Regions from separate parts of the Bradyrhizobium sp. Bra78 genome, predicted to be linked through region 2. Evidence: riboswitches for the same ligand, from Rfam matches in the RefSeq annotation. Region 2 holds a riboswitch; the other holds the start of a gene.
The links. A riboswitch is a leader RNA that binds a small molecule or an ion and turns the genes downstream of it on or off. The one in region 2 is predicted to bind glycine.
Positions count from the first base shown of each region.

Region 1: linked by a shared signal. The riboswitch ahead of gcvT (glycine cleavage system aminomethyltransferase GcvT) and the one ahead of OC450_RS24720 (D-amino acid dehydrogenase) in region 2 are both predicted to bind glycine.

Region 1 covers NZ_JALJRE010000012.1:158,071-165,226, reverse strand. The annotation lists gene gcvP (aminomethyl-transferring glycine dehydrogenase) at 1-57, opposite strand, end outside; gene gcvH (glycine cleavage system protein GcvH) at 76-444, opposite strand; gene gcvT (glycine cleavage system aminomethyltransferase GcvT) at 455-1,603, opposite strand; glycine riboswitch at 1,762-1,852, opposite strand; gene alaS (alanine--tRNA ligase) at 2,097-4,775, shown strand; gene OC450_RS25460 (cyclic nucleotide-gated ion channel) at 4,782-6,008, shown strand; gene OC450_RS25455 (DUF3303 domain-containing protein) at 6,027-6,311, opposite strand; gene OC450_RS25450 (DUF3455 domain-containing protein) at 6,317-6,817, opposite strand; gene OC450_RS25445 (NADP-dependent isocitrate dehydrogenase) at 6,917-7,156, opposite strand, start outside.
Region 2 covers NZ_JALJRE010000012.1:11,247-18,402, forward strand. The annotation lists gene OC450_RS24705 (multidrug effflux MFS transporter) at 1-699, shown strand, start outside; gene OC450_RS24710 (ABC transporter substrate-binding protein) at 1,063-2,673, opposite strand; gene OC450_RS24715 (M20/M25/M40 family metallo-hydrolase) at 2,944-4,074, shown strand; glycine riboswitch at 4,173-4,276, shown strand; glycine riboswitch at 4,280-4,397, shown strand; gene OC450_RS24720 (D-amino acid dehydrogenase) at 4,466-5,767, shown strand; gene OC450_RS24725 (ABC transporter permease) at 5,949-6,890, shown strand; gene OC450_RS24730 (ABC transporter permease) at 6,910-7,156, shown strand, end outside.

The sequences.
Region 1 (7,156 bases), 150 kb from region 2:
GTGGCGCCGAACGAAGGTGGCGGCGGCGTCGCCGTTGGATTTGCGGTGCGCGGTCATCGCTTGCTCCATCGCTCTTTAAGCCGTGTGTGCCTTGTAGGCGGCTTCATCCATGAGGCCGCCGAGCTCGCTCTTGTCGGCGATCCTGATCTTGAAGAACCAGGCCTTGCCCTGAGCATCCGAATTGATCAGCGCCGGCTCGCCCGCGAGCTCGGCGTTGGTCTCGAGCACCTCGCCCGAGATTGGCGCGTAGACGTCGGAGGCGGCCTTCACCGATTCCACGACGGCGGCGGCTTCGGTCTTCTTCAGGGTGCGGCCGATCTTGGGCAGCTCGACGAACACGACGTCGCCGAGCTGCGACTGCGCGTAGTCGGTGATCCCGACGGTGGCGACGTCGCCGTCGATCGCGAGCCATTCGTGGTCGGAGGTGTACAGCGTCGTGGTCATTGTCTTGTCCTCAGCGTTTGTAGGTGTTTTTCACGAAAGGCATGGCGGCGACGGTGAGCGGCAGCCGCTGGCCGCGCACCTCGGCGAACAGTTTCGTATCGAGCGCGCTCAGGCTCGTCGGCACATAGCCCATCGCGACCGGTGCATTCAGGCTCGGGCCGAAGCCGCCGGAGGTGACCTTTCCGATCGGCTCGCTGGAGGCCGCATCCGCAAACAGCAGCGCGCCCTCGCGCACCGGCGCGCGGCCCTCGGTGCGCAGCCCGACGCGGCGGCGGCTTGCGCCGTTGTCGAAATGAGCGAGGATCTTGTCGGCACCGGGAAAGCCGCCGGCGCGCGCGCCGCCGCTGCGGCGGCTCTTCTGCACCGACCATTCCAGCGCGGCTTCGACCGGCGTGGTCGTGGTGTCGATGTCGTGGCCGTAGAGACAGAGGCCTGCCTCGAGACGCAGGCTGTCGCGGGCCCCCAAGCCGATCGGCAGCACATCCGCGTTGTCCAGCAGCGTCCTGGCGAGGCGCTCGGCGTCGCCTGCGGGGACCGAAATCTCGAACCCGTCCTCGCCGGTGTAGCCGGAGCGCGAGACGAAACAGTCGAGGCCGGCGACCTTGTGCGGGCCGGCATCCATGAATTTCATGGACGGCGCCTCTGCACACAATTTCGCCAGTGCCGATTCCGCCTTCGGACCCTGCAACGCGATCAGCGCGCGGTCCGCCAGCTGCTCGATGACGCAGTCGCCGGAGAGATTCGCGCGCAGATGCGCCTCGTCCTGCTCCTTGCAGGCGGCGTTGACGACCAGGAACAGATGATCGCCGAAATTGGCGACCATCAAATCGTCCAGCAGGCCGCCGTCCGCATTGGTGAACTGGGCATAGCGCTGACGCCCCGGCGCGATCGCCACGATGTCCTGCGGCACCAGCCGTTCCAGCGCGCGGGCGGCGTCCTCGACCCTGCCGGATTTCGGCCGTAGCGCGAGCTGTCCCATATGGGAGACGTCGAACAGGCCGGCTTGGCTGCGGGTATGGAGGTGTTCCTTCAGCACGCCCGCGGGGTACTGCACGGGCATGTCATAGCCCGCGAACGGCACCATCTTGCCGCCGAGCGACACGTGAAGATCGTAAAGGGGGGTGCGTTTCAGGGATTCTTTGTCGTCACGCGCAAGCATTACGGGGCCCTCGGCGGTTCCCCGGGAACGATTTCCCGTGGACACCAGTCGAAGCCCCATCTGTCGCTGTGCCTGAGAGTATTATCCCGTCGGCGGACGCTGTCCGGGTCGACCTTTAGAAGGTCATCGCCCGTCGGCGCCTCTTTCCAGATGTCGTCAAAGCCACGCGGTCCTTTTGCCTGAGAGTTTCCGGGGCGGTTGCTCCTTCGGCGCCGGCTGCCTAAAGCCGGTCTCTCCCGACGTGGCCGTACGATACAGATGGGTACAGACCACAGGGCGGCCAAGCCTGTCAACGCGGCATCGGCGGCTTTCAACGGGATTGCAACGGGATTGCAACGGGGATTGCGCGCCTGCGGCAACCCACTGATCCGGTTGCACAGTTTCTGGACAGCGAAGCTGGCCTTGTCTAAAAGCGCTTTGGCCCGCAGATATCAGCCCAAACTTGCGGTTTGGATGGCGTATGGCGGGTCCAAGCACACCCGATTGGATGAACATGAGCGGCGTCAACGAGATCAGGTCGACCTTTCTGAACTTCTTTGCCGAGAACGGCCACGAAATCGTGTCGTCCTCGCCATTGGTGCCGCGCAACGATCCGACGTTGATGTTCACCAATGCCGGCATGGTGCAGTTCAAGAACGTCTTCACCGGCGTCGAGAAGCGGCCCTATCAGCGCGCCACCACGTCGCAGAAATGCGTGCGCGCCGGCGGCAAGCACAACGACCTCGACAATGTCGGCTACACCGCGCGCCATCTCACCTTCTTCGAGATGCTCGGCAATTTTTCGTTCGGCGACTATTTCAAGGAGCGCGCGATCGAGCTGGCATGGAAGCTGATCACGTCCGAGTTCGGGCTCAAGAAGGACAAGCTGCTCGTCACCGTCTACCACACCGACGACGAGGCGGCGGGCCTGTGGAAGAAGATCGCCGGCTTCTCCGACGACCGCATCATCCGCATCCCGACCTCGGACAATTTCTGGGCGATGGGCGACACCGGGCCGTGCGGCCCGTGCTCGGAGATCTTCATCGATCGCGGCGAGCACATCTGGGGCGGACCGCCGGGCAGTCCCGAGGAGGACGGCGACCGCTTCCTCGAATTCTGGAATCTGGTGTTCATGCAGTACGAGCAGGTGACGAAGGAGGAGCGCGTGGCGCTGCCGCGTCCCTCGATCGACACCGGCATGGGGCTGGAGCGCATGGCCTGCATCATGCAGGGCGTCGACAGCGTGTTCGAGACCGACCTGTTCCGTCATTTGATCGACGCGACATCGTCCGCGCTCGGCAGCGGGCCGAACGAGCAGACCGTGGCCTCGTTCCGCGTCATCGCCGACCACCTGCGCTCCTCCGCCTTCCTGGTCGCCGACGGCGTGCTGCCCTCGAACGAGGGCCGCGGCTACGTGCTGCGCCGGATCATGCGCCGGGCGATGCGCCATGCGCAGCTGCTCGGCGCCAAGGAGCCGCTGATGCATCGCCTGGTCTGGGCGCTGGTGCGCGAGATGGGCCAGGCCTATCCCGATCTGATGCGCGCGGAAAACCTGATCGAGGAAACGCTGCGGCTGGAAGAGACCCGCTTCCGCAAGACGCTGACCCGCGGCCTTGCCATCCTCGACGAGAAGAGCGCGTCGTTGAAGAAGGGCGACATGTTCGACGGCGACGTCGCCTTCACGCTGTACGACACCTACGGCTTCCCGCTCGATCTGACGCAGGACGCGCTGAAGTCGCGCGGCATCAGCGTCGACCAGGCTTCCTTCACCGACGCGATGGAGCGTCAGAAGGCCAAGGCGCGCGCGTCCTGGGCCGGCTCGGGTGAGGCGGCCTCCGAGGCGATCTGGTTCCCGCTACGCGAGAGGCTGGGTGCGACCGAATTTCTCGGCTACGAGACCGAGAGCGCCGAAGGCGTCGTCTCCGCGCTGGTCAAGGACGGCAAGGAAACGGGCAGCCTCAAGGCCGGCGAGACCGGCGCGCTGCTGCTGAACCAGACGCCGTTCTATGCGGAGTCTGGCGGCCAGGTCGGCGACACCGGCGTGCTGACGGGCGATGGCGGCATCAAGTTCCGCGTCACCGACACGCAGAAGAAGCTCGGCGATCTCTTCGTCCATATCGGCACATTGGAGAGCGGCGAGCTGAAGCTCGGCACCGCGCTGCAGCTCGAGGTCGATCACGGCAGGCGCTCGTCGATCCGCGCGCACCACTCGGCGACGCATCTCATTCATGAGGCGCTGCGCCAGGTGCTCGGCGACCACATCGCCCAGCGCGGCTCGATGGTTGCGCCGGATCGCCTGCGTTTCGACTTCGTGCATCAGAAGCCGATCACGGCGGAGGAGCTCGCCCGCGTCGAGGACATCGCCAACAACGTGGTGCTTGAGAACGACGAGGTCACGACCCGCGTCATGGGCGTCGACGAGGCCCGCGAGGCCGGCGCGCGCGCCCTGTTCGGCGAGAAATATGGCGACGAGGTTCGCGTCGTCTCGATGGGCCGGACCGCGCGCGAGCGCGGTGCCAATGCGCTCGGCTGGTCGGTCGAGCTCTGCGGCGGCACGCATGTGAAGCGCACCGGCGACATCGGCCTGATCACGCTGACCGGCGAGAGCGCGGTCGCCTCCGGCGTGCGCCGCATCGAGGCGCTGACCGGCAATTATGCACGCAAGCATGCCAACGACACCATGGCGCTGGCCAAGACCGCGGCCAATGAGCTGCGCACCTCGATCGACGACGTCCCGGCGCGCATCGCCGCGCTGATGGACGAGCGCAAGAAGCTCGAGCGCGAATTGTCCGACGCCCGCAAGAAGCTCGCGATGGGCGGCGGCGCGGCGAGCGGCAATGGCGCAGCCTCCGGCGTGCGCGAGGTCGGCGACGTCAAGCTGATGGCGCGCGCGGTCGAGGGCATCGAGATGAAGGATCTCAAGAGCCTCGCCGACGACGGCAAGAAGCAGATCGGCTCCGGCGTGGTCGCCATCGTCGGCGTCACCGAGGACGGCAAGGCCGGTGTCGTGGTCGGCGTCACCGCGGATCTCACCGCGCGCTTCAACGCCGTGAACCTGGTGCGCGTCGCCTCCGAAGCGCTCGGCGGCAAGGGCGGCGGCGGGCGGCCCGACATGGCCCAGGCCGGCGGCCCCGACGGGGCCAAGGCGACCGAGGCGCTGAGCGCGATCGAAAAAGCGATGACGGGCGCTTAGACAGCCATGGGCCTCGTTCCGCGGGGACGTGGCTTGCGCGATCCCGATTTGAGGGATCGCCTCTACGAACTGCTGGAGCACGATCCGCTGGCCTATTCGGCCGGGTCGCGCTTCATCCAGCTGATCATCAGCGTCATCGTGCTCAACGTGGCCGCGATGATCCTCGCCTCGGTGCCGGAGCTGGATGCGCAGTTCGGCGTGCTGTTCACAGGCATCACTATCCTGTCCGTGATCGTGTTCGCGCTGGAATATCTAGCGCGGCTGTGGACGGTTGCCGGTCACACCCAGCGCAAGGCGTCCGCGCTGTCCGACCGGCTCTCTTATGCCTTCTCGTCGCTCGGCATCATCGACCTCATGGCGTTCCTGCCCGCGGGAATCGTGCTTATCGCCGGCCGGCATGCGACGCTGGCCGCGCTCGGCGTGCTGCCTTTCTTCAAGCTGGTCCGCTATTCGCCGGCGATGCGTTCGCTGCTCGCCGCCGTGCATGCCGAGCGGCGGGCGCTGATCGGCTGCATCGTCATCCTGATCGGCGCGGTCCTGACCTTCGCCTCGCTGCTCTACGCCATCGAGCGCGACGTGCAGCCGGACAAGCTCGGCACCATCCCGCAGGCGATGTGGTGGGCGATCGTGACGCTCGGCACCGTCGGTTATGGCGACGTCGTGCCGGTGACGGCGCTCGGGAAGTTCATCTCCGTTTTCACGATCATCAGCGGCTTCGCCATGATCGCGCTGCCGGTTGCGATCATCTCGACGGCCTTCGCCGAAGAGGTGAAGCGGCGCGATTTCGTCGTCACCTGGGGCATGCTGGCGCGGGTGCCGCTGTTCTCGCATCTGTCGGCCTCCGAGATCGCCGACATCATGCGGCTGCTCCGCGCCCGCACCATCGAGCAGGGCGAGATCCTGGTGCGGCGGGGCGATGACGCCTCGTCGATGTATTTCATCACCGCCGGCGAGGTCGAGATCGCGCTGCCGAGCCAGCATGTGCGGCTCACCGACGGCACGTTTTTCGGCGAGATCGCGCTGCTGCACAAAACCAAGCGCAGCGGCACGGTGACGGCGACGCGCAAGACCCGGCTGCTCGTGCTCGACGCCCAGGATTTTCACGCCCTGATCGCGCGCATGCCGACGCTCGCCGCGCACGTCCACCAGACGGCGAAGGCGCGGCTGGAGGAGACCGGCGATCTCGCCGCGGCGGAGCTGGCGCAGGCCGAGCGCGAGGGCACCGACCGCTGAGACGAATAGTCCCGGCGGTTACTTGCCGTCGAGGAAAGGCGCCACGACCTCGCGCGTCTCCTTGCTGGGCACCACCGGCACGATCTCGAACGTCATGCCAAAGCCCTGGCAGTTCAAAACCCATTGCTGCAACAGGCGCGCGTCGTCGCATTCCATCAGCTGGAAGCAGCGGTCGAAATTCGGCTCGATCCAGCTGCCGAGATATTTGAGGCCTTCCGGGAATTTGACGCCTTCATCGCGGACGCGCCGGTAGACCGGAATCGGATCGCGGTCCTTGAAGCGCTCGATCACCATGAAAAGCATCGGTCTCAGCCCTTCTTCAGGAAAACATACTCGGCCGAATAGGGCGCGCTTTTGAACTCGCCGGCCTTCTCGCAAGAGCCCTCGAGCTTGCCGCCATGGGTGTTGATGCGCTGGACGGTGGTGACCAGCGTCAGCACGCCGCTGCCGCGGCGAGAGGCGACCTCCAGCTTCAGCCAGGGGATATCGGCGGCCGTCGCACCCGGCGCGTTGCCGATGGCCTTGCCGACCACGGCGCTGCCGTCGGCATGCTCCCAGCTCGGCCCGGCATAGTGCCGGCCGATGGTCTTGCCCTCGGCGAGCAGGGTGGCGATCGGCTCGCGAAAGGCCCAGGCGAGCTTGCCGTCGGCGGCTGCCTTGCACTCATAGACCTGCGCGCCCTCGGCATGGACGCTGAGCACGACGCTCTCGCCGGGCGCGGCGATGGCGTCCGGGAGCGGGTCGGCGGCGAAGGCCGGTCCGATCAGGGCCGCGAGCAACAGGCTGGGGGCAGCAAGCTTGATCGACATGGTCGCATCTCCGCAAAGGGGTCTCAAAAAACGAACGGGCCGCGCTGGAGGCGCGGCCCGTGATGATGTCTGGCCCAGTCGGGCGAAATTGCGGACGGCTTACGCCGCCAGCTCCTTGGTCAGGTTCTCGGCGACCTTGTCGAGGAAGCCGGTGGTCGAGAGCCAGCGCTGGTCGGCGCCGACCAGCAGCGCGAGGTCCTTGGTCATGTAGCCGGCCTCGACGGTGTCGACGCAGACCTTCTCCAGCGTGTTCGCAAACTTGGCGAGCTCGGCATTGTTGTCGAGCTTGGCGCGGTGGGCGAGGCCGCGCGTCCAGGCGAAGATCGACGCGATCGAGTT
Region 2 (7,156 bases):
TACGGGCTGCTCGCGCTGGCGTGGAGCGTGCTGCGCCTGCCTGAAACTCTCCCCCCGTCCGAACGCAGGTCCCTCGCCCCCAGCGACGTGTTCGCAGCTTATTGGCAGACCGTGTCCAATCGCCAGACTATCGGCTACGCACTCGCGGCCGGCAGCGTCATGGGCGCGTTGTTTGCCTATGTCTTCTCGGCCCAGCAGGTCTTCACCGGCATCTATCACCTCGGCCATTACTTCCCGCTCGCCTTCGCCGCGATCGCGGCCGGCACCGCCATTGCCGGCTTCCTCAACGCCAGGTTTGTCGGGACCCTCGGCATGCGCGTGATCTCGCATGGCGCATTGACGCTCTACACCGCGGTGGCGGGCGTGATGCTGCTGACGGAAAGCCTCGGCGCGCTGCCGCTTCCGCTGTTCATGGTGCTCTCGGCGCTGATGATGTTCTCGTTCGGCATGATGGTCGCCAACTTCACCGCGCTTGCCATGGAGCCGCAGGGCCACATCGCCGGCACCGCGTCCTCGCTCTACGGCTCGATCACGACCTTGATCGGCATCGTCGTCGGCATGGCGATCGGGCAAAGCTTCGACGGCACATTGCTGCCGTTCTCGGTCGGCTTCTTCCTGTCGACGCTGGCTGCGCTCGCGATCGTGCTGGTGGTGGAGAAGGGACGGCTGTTCAAGCCGCATCATCGTCCCATCGCGTGAGGAACTTCGCCGCGGCCTCGATGTTGTCGTGCAGCAATTCGAGAGGCGAGCCCAATGGAACTGGAACAGCGCGAAGACCCGACTGCCTCGGATCGGGCAGCGACGCAGCGATCGCCGTCGAACACCGAGCGGGAGGCGTTCACAGTGCCTTTCGCAAGCGAAGGCCTCGAGGGCGTGCGCGACAGTCATTGTTGAGCGCGAACCTTATTCCGGCGCGCGCGCCTGCGCTGAAATCATTCGCGGCGCTTTCGACCGCACATTCCTGAGCTGACGCGGAACTGACAAACGAAACGAAAGCGGCGCCGCTGATGACAGCGGCGCCGCGCAACGATCGGAACGAAGGGCGCCAGGCGCGCCCTCGCGCTACTCGGTCTTGTCGACGTTCCAGAACAGCGGCGTTGCGGGGCCGTCGAGCACGCCGGTGAGCGACTTCCGCCACGCGCTCGGTGCCTGATACTGGCCGAGCGGGATGTAGATCACCTGGTCGTAGGCTTCCTTCTGGATCTCGGTCGCGATCTTCTTCTGCTCGTCGAGCGAGGCCGCGCGGACAAAGTCGTCCTTGAGCTTCTCGATCTTGGCGTCCTCCGCCCAGCCGAACCAGCCGCCCTTCTTGCCCTGGCCGCCGATCGAGAGGTTGGAGATCGGGTTGGAGACGTCGGCGCTGACCCAGTTGGTGAAGAACATGTTCCAGCCGCCCTCCTTCGGAGGCTTCTGGCTGGCGCGGCGGCTCACCACGGTCTGCCAGTCGGTGGCCTGGAGATCGACCTTGAAGCCAGCTTCACGCAGCGCCTGCGCGGCAACGATGGGCTGGGCCTTGAGCGTGGTGACGTCGCCCGGCGCCATGATCACGACGGGCGTACCGTCATAGCCGGACTCGGCGAGCAGCTTCTTGGCCTCGGCCATGCCGTTGCCCTTGACCAGCGATTCGGAACCGACGTCGGTCGCGAACGGCGTGTCGCAGATGAAGAAGGCGCCGCAGATCTTGTAGTACTTGGGATTGCCGATCAGCGCATCGAGCACGTCCTTCTGTTTCATTGCCAGGAGCGCGGCGCGGCGGATCTTCGGATTGTCGAACGGCGGATAGAGGAAGTTCATGCGTCCGAGCGTCTGGAAGCCGAACTTGTTCAGCACCTCGACCTTGAGATCCGCATTGCCCTCGAGCACCGGAACGAGATCGAACGACGGGTTCTCGAGGAAGTCGATGTCGCCCGATTGCAGCGCGTTCACCGCTGTCTGCGGGTCAGGCATGGTGAGCCATTCGACGCGGTCGACCTTCACGACCTTGCCGCCCGCGGTCCAGCTCGCCGGCTCCTTGCGCGGCACGTAGTCGGTGTTCTTGACGTAGACAGCCTTGACGCCCGGCTGGAATTCGCCCTGGACGAACTTGAACGGGCCGGAGCCGATCTGCTCGGGAATCGGCTTGTCCGGCGGCGTCTCGGCGAGCCGCTTCGGCATCATGAAGGCGACGCGCGAGGACGGCTTGCCGATCGAATCGAGGACCAGGCTGTAGGGCTCCTTGAGCTTCAGCGTGATGGTCTTGGGATCGGTCGCCTCGATGCTCGCAGTGAACTGCATCAACTGCTGGCCCATGCCATCGACGGCGGCCCAGCGCTTGAGCGAAGCGACGCAGTCTTCCGCCGTCACCGGCGCGCCGTCATGCCACTTCAGGCCGTCGCGCAGCGTGAATGTGTAGGTGAGCTTGTCGTCGGAGATTTTCCAGTCCGCCATCTGCGGCTGAATCTTGAAGTTCGAGTCGGTCGAGATCAGCGTGTCGTAGACCATGTAGCCATGGTCACGCGTGATGTAGGCGGTGGTGAAGATCGGATCGATGATGCGCAGATCCGAATGCATCACCGCGGTGATGGTCTTGCCGGCCGCGAGCACCGGCGAGGCCAGGGCGGTCGAAAGCGCGACGACCGACAGCGCAAGTTTGGAGGCGAACGCGCGAGGCCTCCGGCGCATTAACTGGAACATGGAAAGTTCTCCTGACGTGAAACTGTTCAAAGGCAGATTATTGGTTGAGCATCCGGCTCGTTCGTTGGGCGAACTAACCTCATGCAATGCCTTTATCTTTTCGAGACTTGCAGACAGCGCCGAGCGCGTCAATCCGGTTTCGCTGCAAGCCCAGGCGGCGCGCGCGCGGGCTCCACAAGGATCGGTTTGGCACTACAACACTCTCCCGCCTGTCCTGCCCGGCACCAATGCAATGCGCGTTCCATCTTCCGAAGCTCGAGAGACATTGAGATGAATCCAGCCAATCTTCCCTTCGATTCCGAAGCGATGCTCCAGGGCCTGCGCGGTTGGGTGGAATGCGAAAGCCCGACCTGGGACGCGAGTGCCGTGAACCGCATGCTCGATCTTGCCGCGCGCCAGATGGCAATCATGGGTGCGACGATCGAGCGCATCGCCGGCCGCGACGGCTTTGGCGGAGTGGTTCGCGCCCGCTTTCCGCATCCCAAGCAGGGCGAGCCGGGCATCCTGATTGCCGGACACATGGACACCGTCCATCCCACCGGCACCATCGAGAAGCTGAAATGGCGGCGCGAGGGCAACAGGTGCTACGGCCCCGGCATCTACGACATGAAAGGCGGCAATTATCTCTCGCTGGAAGCGATCCGGCAGCTGGCAAGTGCTTCGTTCACGACGCCGCTGCCGATCACCGTGCTGTTCACGCCCGACGAGGAGGTCGGCACGCCGTCGACGCGCGACATCATCGAGGCGGAGGCCGCGCGCAACAAATACGTGCTGGTGCCCGAGCCCGGCCGCGCCGACAACGGCGTCACGACTGGACGTTACGCCATCGCGCGGTTCAACCTCGAGGCGACGGGACGGCCGAGCCACGCCGGCGCAACGCTGTCGGCGGGCCGCTCGGCGATCCGCGAGATGGCGCGGCAGATCCTTGCGATCGACGCGATGACGACGGAGGACTGCACTTTCTCGGTCGGCGTTGTGCATGGCGGACAATGGGTCAATTGCGTTGCAACGACCGCTACCGGCGAAGCGCTGTCGATGGCCAAGCGGCAGGCTGATCTCGATCGCGGCGTCGAGAGGATGCTGGCTCTGTCAGGCACGACCAATGATGTCGCCTTCAAGGTGACGCGCGGCGTGACCCGGCCCGTGTGGGAGCCGGATGCGGGCACGATGGCGCTGTATGAAAAAGCACGCGGCATCGCTAAATCGCTCGGCGCCGAGCTGCCGCATGCGAGCTCGGGCGGCGGCTCGGACGGCAACTTTACCGGCGCGATGGGCATCCCGACGCTCGACGGACTCGGCGTGCGCGGCGGCAATGGCCACACGCTGGAAGAGTTCATCGAGGTCGAGAGCCTGGTCGAACGCGGCCGGCTGATGGCGGGTTTGCTGGCGACCCTGGAGTAATAGGTTGAATCAACTTCGCACTGCACAATGCGTTGGCAGTCGCGGTTGAAATTTAGCCTTGTCTATAAATAAGGCGCATCGTACTGCTCGATTGTCCACGCGACGATGCGGGAGAGATCGCAATGAAGGTTTCGGCCTTCTTTGCGGCGCCGACGGAGCAACCGCCCCGGAAACTCTCAGGCAAAAGGACTGTATCGTCAGGACGATCTGGAGAGAGACGGCACGGCCAAGATTGGTCGTTACGTCCACCGAAGGGGATAGTCCGGAGCAAGACCTCGCCTGAGGTCCGCAAAGGATCAAGCTCTCAGGTAACCGTGACAGATGGGGCGCCGCCAACGGCCTTGTGGCCGGCGGTTAGCCGACTCTAACTCACGGGAGCCCCGAACCTGCCATGACTCATATCGCCATCATCGGCGCCGGCATCACCGGCGTAACGACCGCCTATGCCCTGCTCGAACGCGGCTACAAGGTGACGGTGCTCGACAAGCACCGCTACGCCGCGATGGAGACCTCCTTCGCCAACGGCGGACAGCTCTCCGCCAGCAATGCCGAAGTGTGGAATAGCACCGCGACGATCCTCAAAGGCCTGCGCTGGATGTTTCGGCGCGACGCACCGCTGCTGATGAATCCGCGGCCGAACTGGCACAAATATTCGTGGATGAGCGAGTTCGTCGCCAACATCGGCAACTACCGCGCTAACACCATCGAGACCACGCGGCTCGCGATCGAAGCCCGCAAGCATCTGTACGAGATCGCCACGCGTGAAGGCATCGACTTCGACCTCGAACGTCGCGGCATTCTCCACATCTATCACGACAAGAAGGGTTTTGAATCCGGCCTGCGCGTCAACGCGCTGTTGCAGGAAGGCGGCCTCGATCGCCGCCCGGTCACGCCGGAAGAAATCCGCGCGATCGAGCCGACGCTGCGCAAGGAGTATTATGGCGGCTTCTACACGCCGTCGGACGCGACCGGCGATATCCACAAGTTTACCCGCGGGCTTGCCGAGGCCTGCAAGCGTCGCGGCGCGACCTTCATCCACGAAGCCAATATCGATTCCATCGCCCAGGCCGGCGGAGGCTTTGTCGTCGGCTGGGCAGATCTCTCTGCAAGCGATGCTGCCGCATCCGCACGCGGCATGCTGAACGTGGATGGGGTCGTGGTCTGCGCCGGTGTGGCGAGCCGCCACTTCGCCGCCCTCCTCGACGAGCGCGTCAACGTCTATCCGGTAAAGGGCTACTCGATCACCGTGCAGCTCGACACCGCCGAGAGCCGCAACGCGACGCCGACCGTGAGCCTGCTCGACGAGGCCGCCAAGATCGTTACCAGCCGGCTCGGCGCCGATCGCTTCCGCGTTGCCGGCACCGCCGAATTCAACGACTTCAACCGCGACATTCGCGCCGATCGCGTGCAGCCGCTGGTCGATTGGGTGCGCAGCAACTTCCCCGCCGTCGAAACGTCGCGAGTCATCCCATGGGCCGGGTTGCGCCCGATGATGCCGAACATGATGCCGGTGGTGCGCGCAGGGCGGATGCCGGGTGTGTTCTTCAACACCGGCCACGGCCATCTCGGCTGGACGCTGTCGGCAGCGACCGCGCAGATGATTGCCGGAACCATCGACGGCTGGCGCGGGCTCAACGCGCCGCCCACCATGCCCTCACTTGGGGTTGAGCGCGAGCTGCGTCATGCATCCTGAGTGGTCTCCATCAGGAGCAGGCGGCCCCTTGCGACCGCCCTGCCCTTGGCACACAATTTGCCCCGAAAGGTCGGCATCTCCGGCCGGCTTTCCCAGCCCGAATGACAGGCACGCATGATAGACACGAACGAATCCACGGGCACCTCGGCGCCCCACAAGTTCCTCAGCCGGAGATAGGTGCATGTTAGGTTACCTCATTCGCCGAATCTTCGCCGCCGTCCCCGTCATGGGCGTGGTCGCACTGTTCGTGTTTCTCCTGCTCCGCCTCACCCCCGGCGATCCCGCGGCGATTCTCGCCGGCGACAACGCGACACCGGAACGGCTGGAGCGCATCCGTACCTCGCTCGGCCTCAACGAGCCCCTGATCGTGCAGTTCATCACCTGGGTGAACAAGCTGCTGCACGGCGATCTCGGAACCTCGCTGATCTCCAACCTGCCGGTGGTGAAGATGATCGGCCAGCGTGTCGAGCCGTCGATCTCGATCGCGCTGTCGACCATCATCCTCGCCGTCATCGTCGCCGTTCCCTTAGGGGTGATCGCGGCGTGGAAGCACGGCACCTGGATCGATCGTTTCGTGATGGGTCTCTCGGTGCTCGGCTTCTCGGTCCCGGTGTTCGTGGTCGGCTACGTCCTGATCCAGGTCTTCGCCATCGACCTGCGCTGGGTGCCGGTCCAAGGTTTCAAGAGCATCAGCACGGGCTTTGGTCCGTTCTTCGAGCGCATGATCCTGCCGACCTGCGCGCTCTCCTTCATCTACATCGCGCTGATCGCGCGCATGACGCGCGCGGCGATGCTCGACGTGCTCGGCGAGGACTACGTCCGCACCGCGCGCGCCAAGGGCATCAACGAAGTCGCCGTGATGATGCGACATGCGCTGCGCAACGCCGCCGTACCCGTGATCACAGTGATCGGCACCGGCTTTGCGCTTCTGATCTCGGGCGTCGTCGTCACCGAGAGCGTGTTCAACATCCCCGGCATCGGCCGCCTCACCGTGGATGCGGTGCTGGCGCGCGACTATCCGGTGATCCAGGCGATGATCCTGCTGACGTCGCTGATCTATGTCGTCGTCAATCTTCTGATCGACGTCGCCTACACCCTGCTCGATCCGCGGATCCGGTACTGAGGCAAGGATAAGCACAAAAATGTCGGTCGATACCCTTCCCCAGCCGTCCATACCGATCACGTCGCCGCTGCGGCCGCGCTTCGGATTCCTCACCTCGACGCCCATCATCGCCACGGCGACGGTCTTGCTCGCGCTGATCGTGCTGGTCTCGATTCTGGCGCCGCTGATCGCGCCGCACGATCCGATCCAGCTCGCGCCGTCGCAACGGCTCAAGCCATCCTCGGCGCAGTTTCTGCTCGGCACCGACGCCTATGGCCGCGACCTGT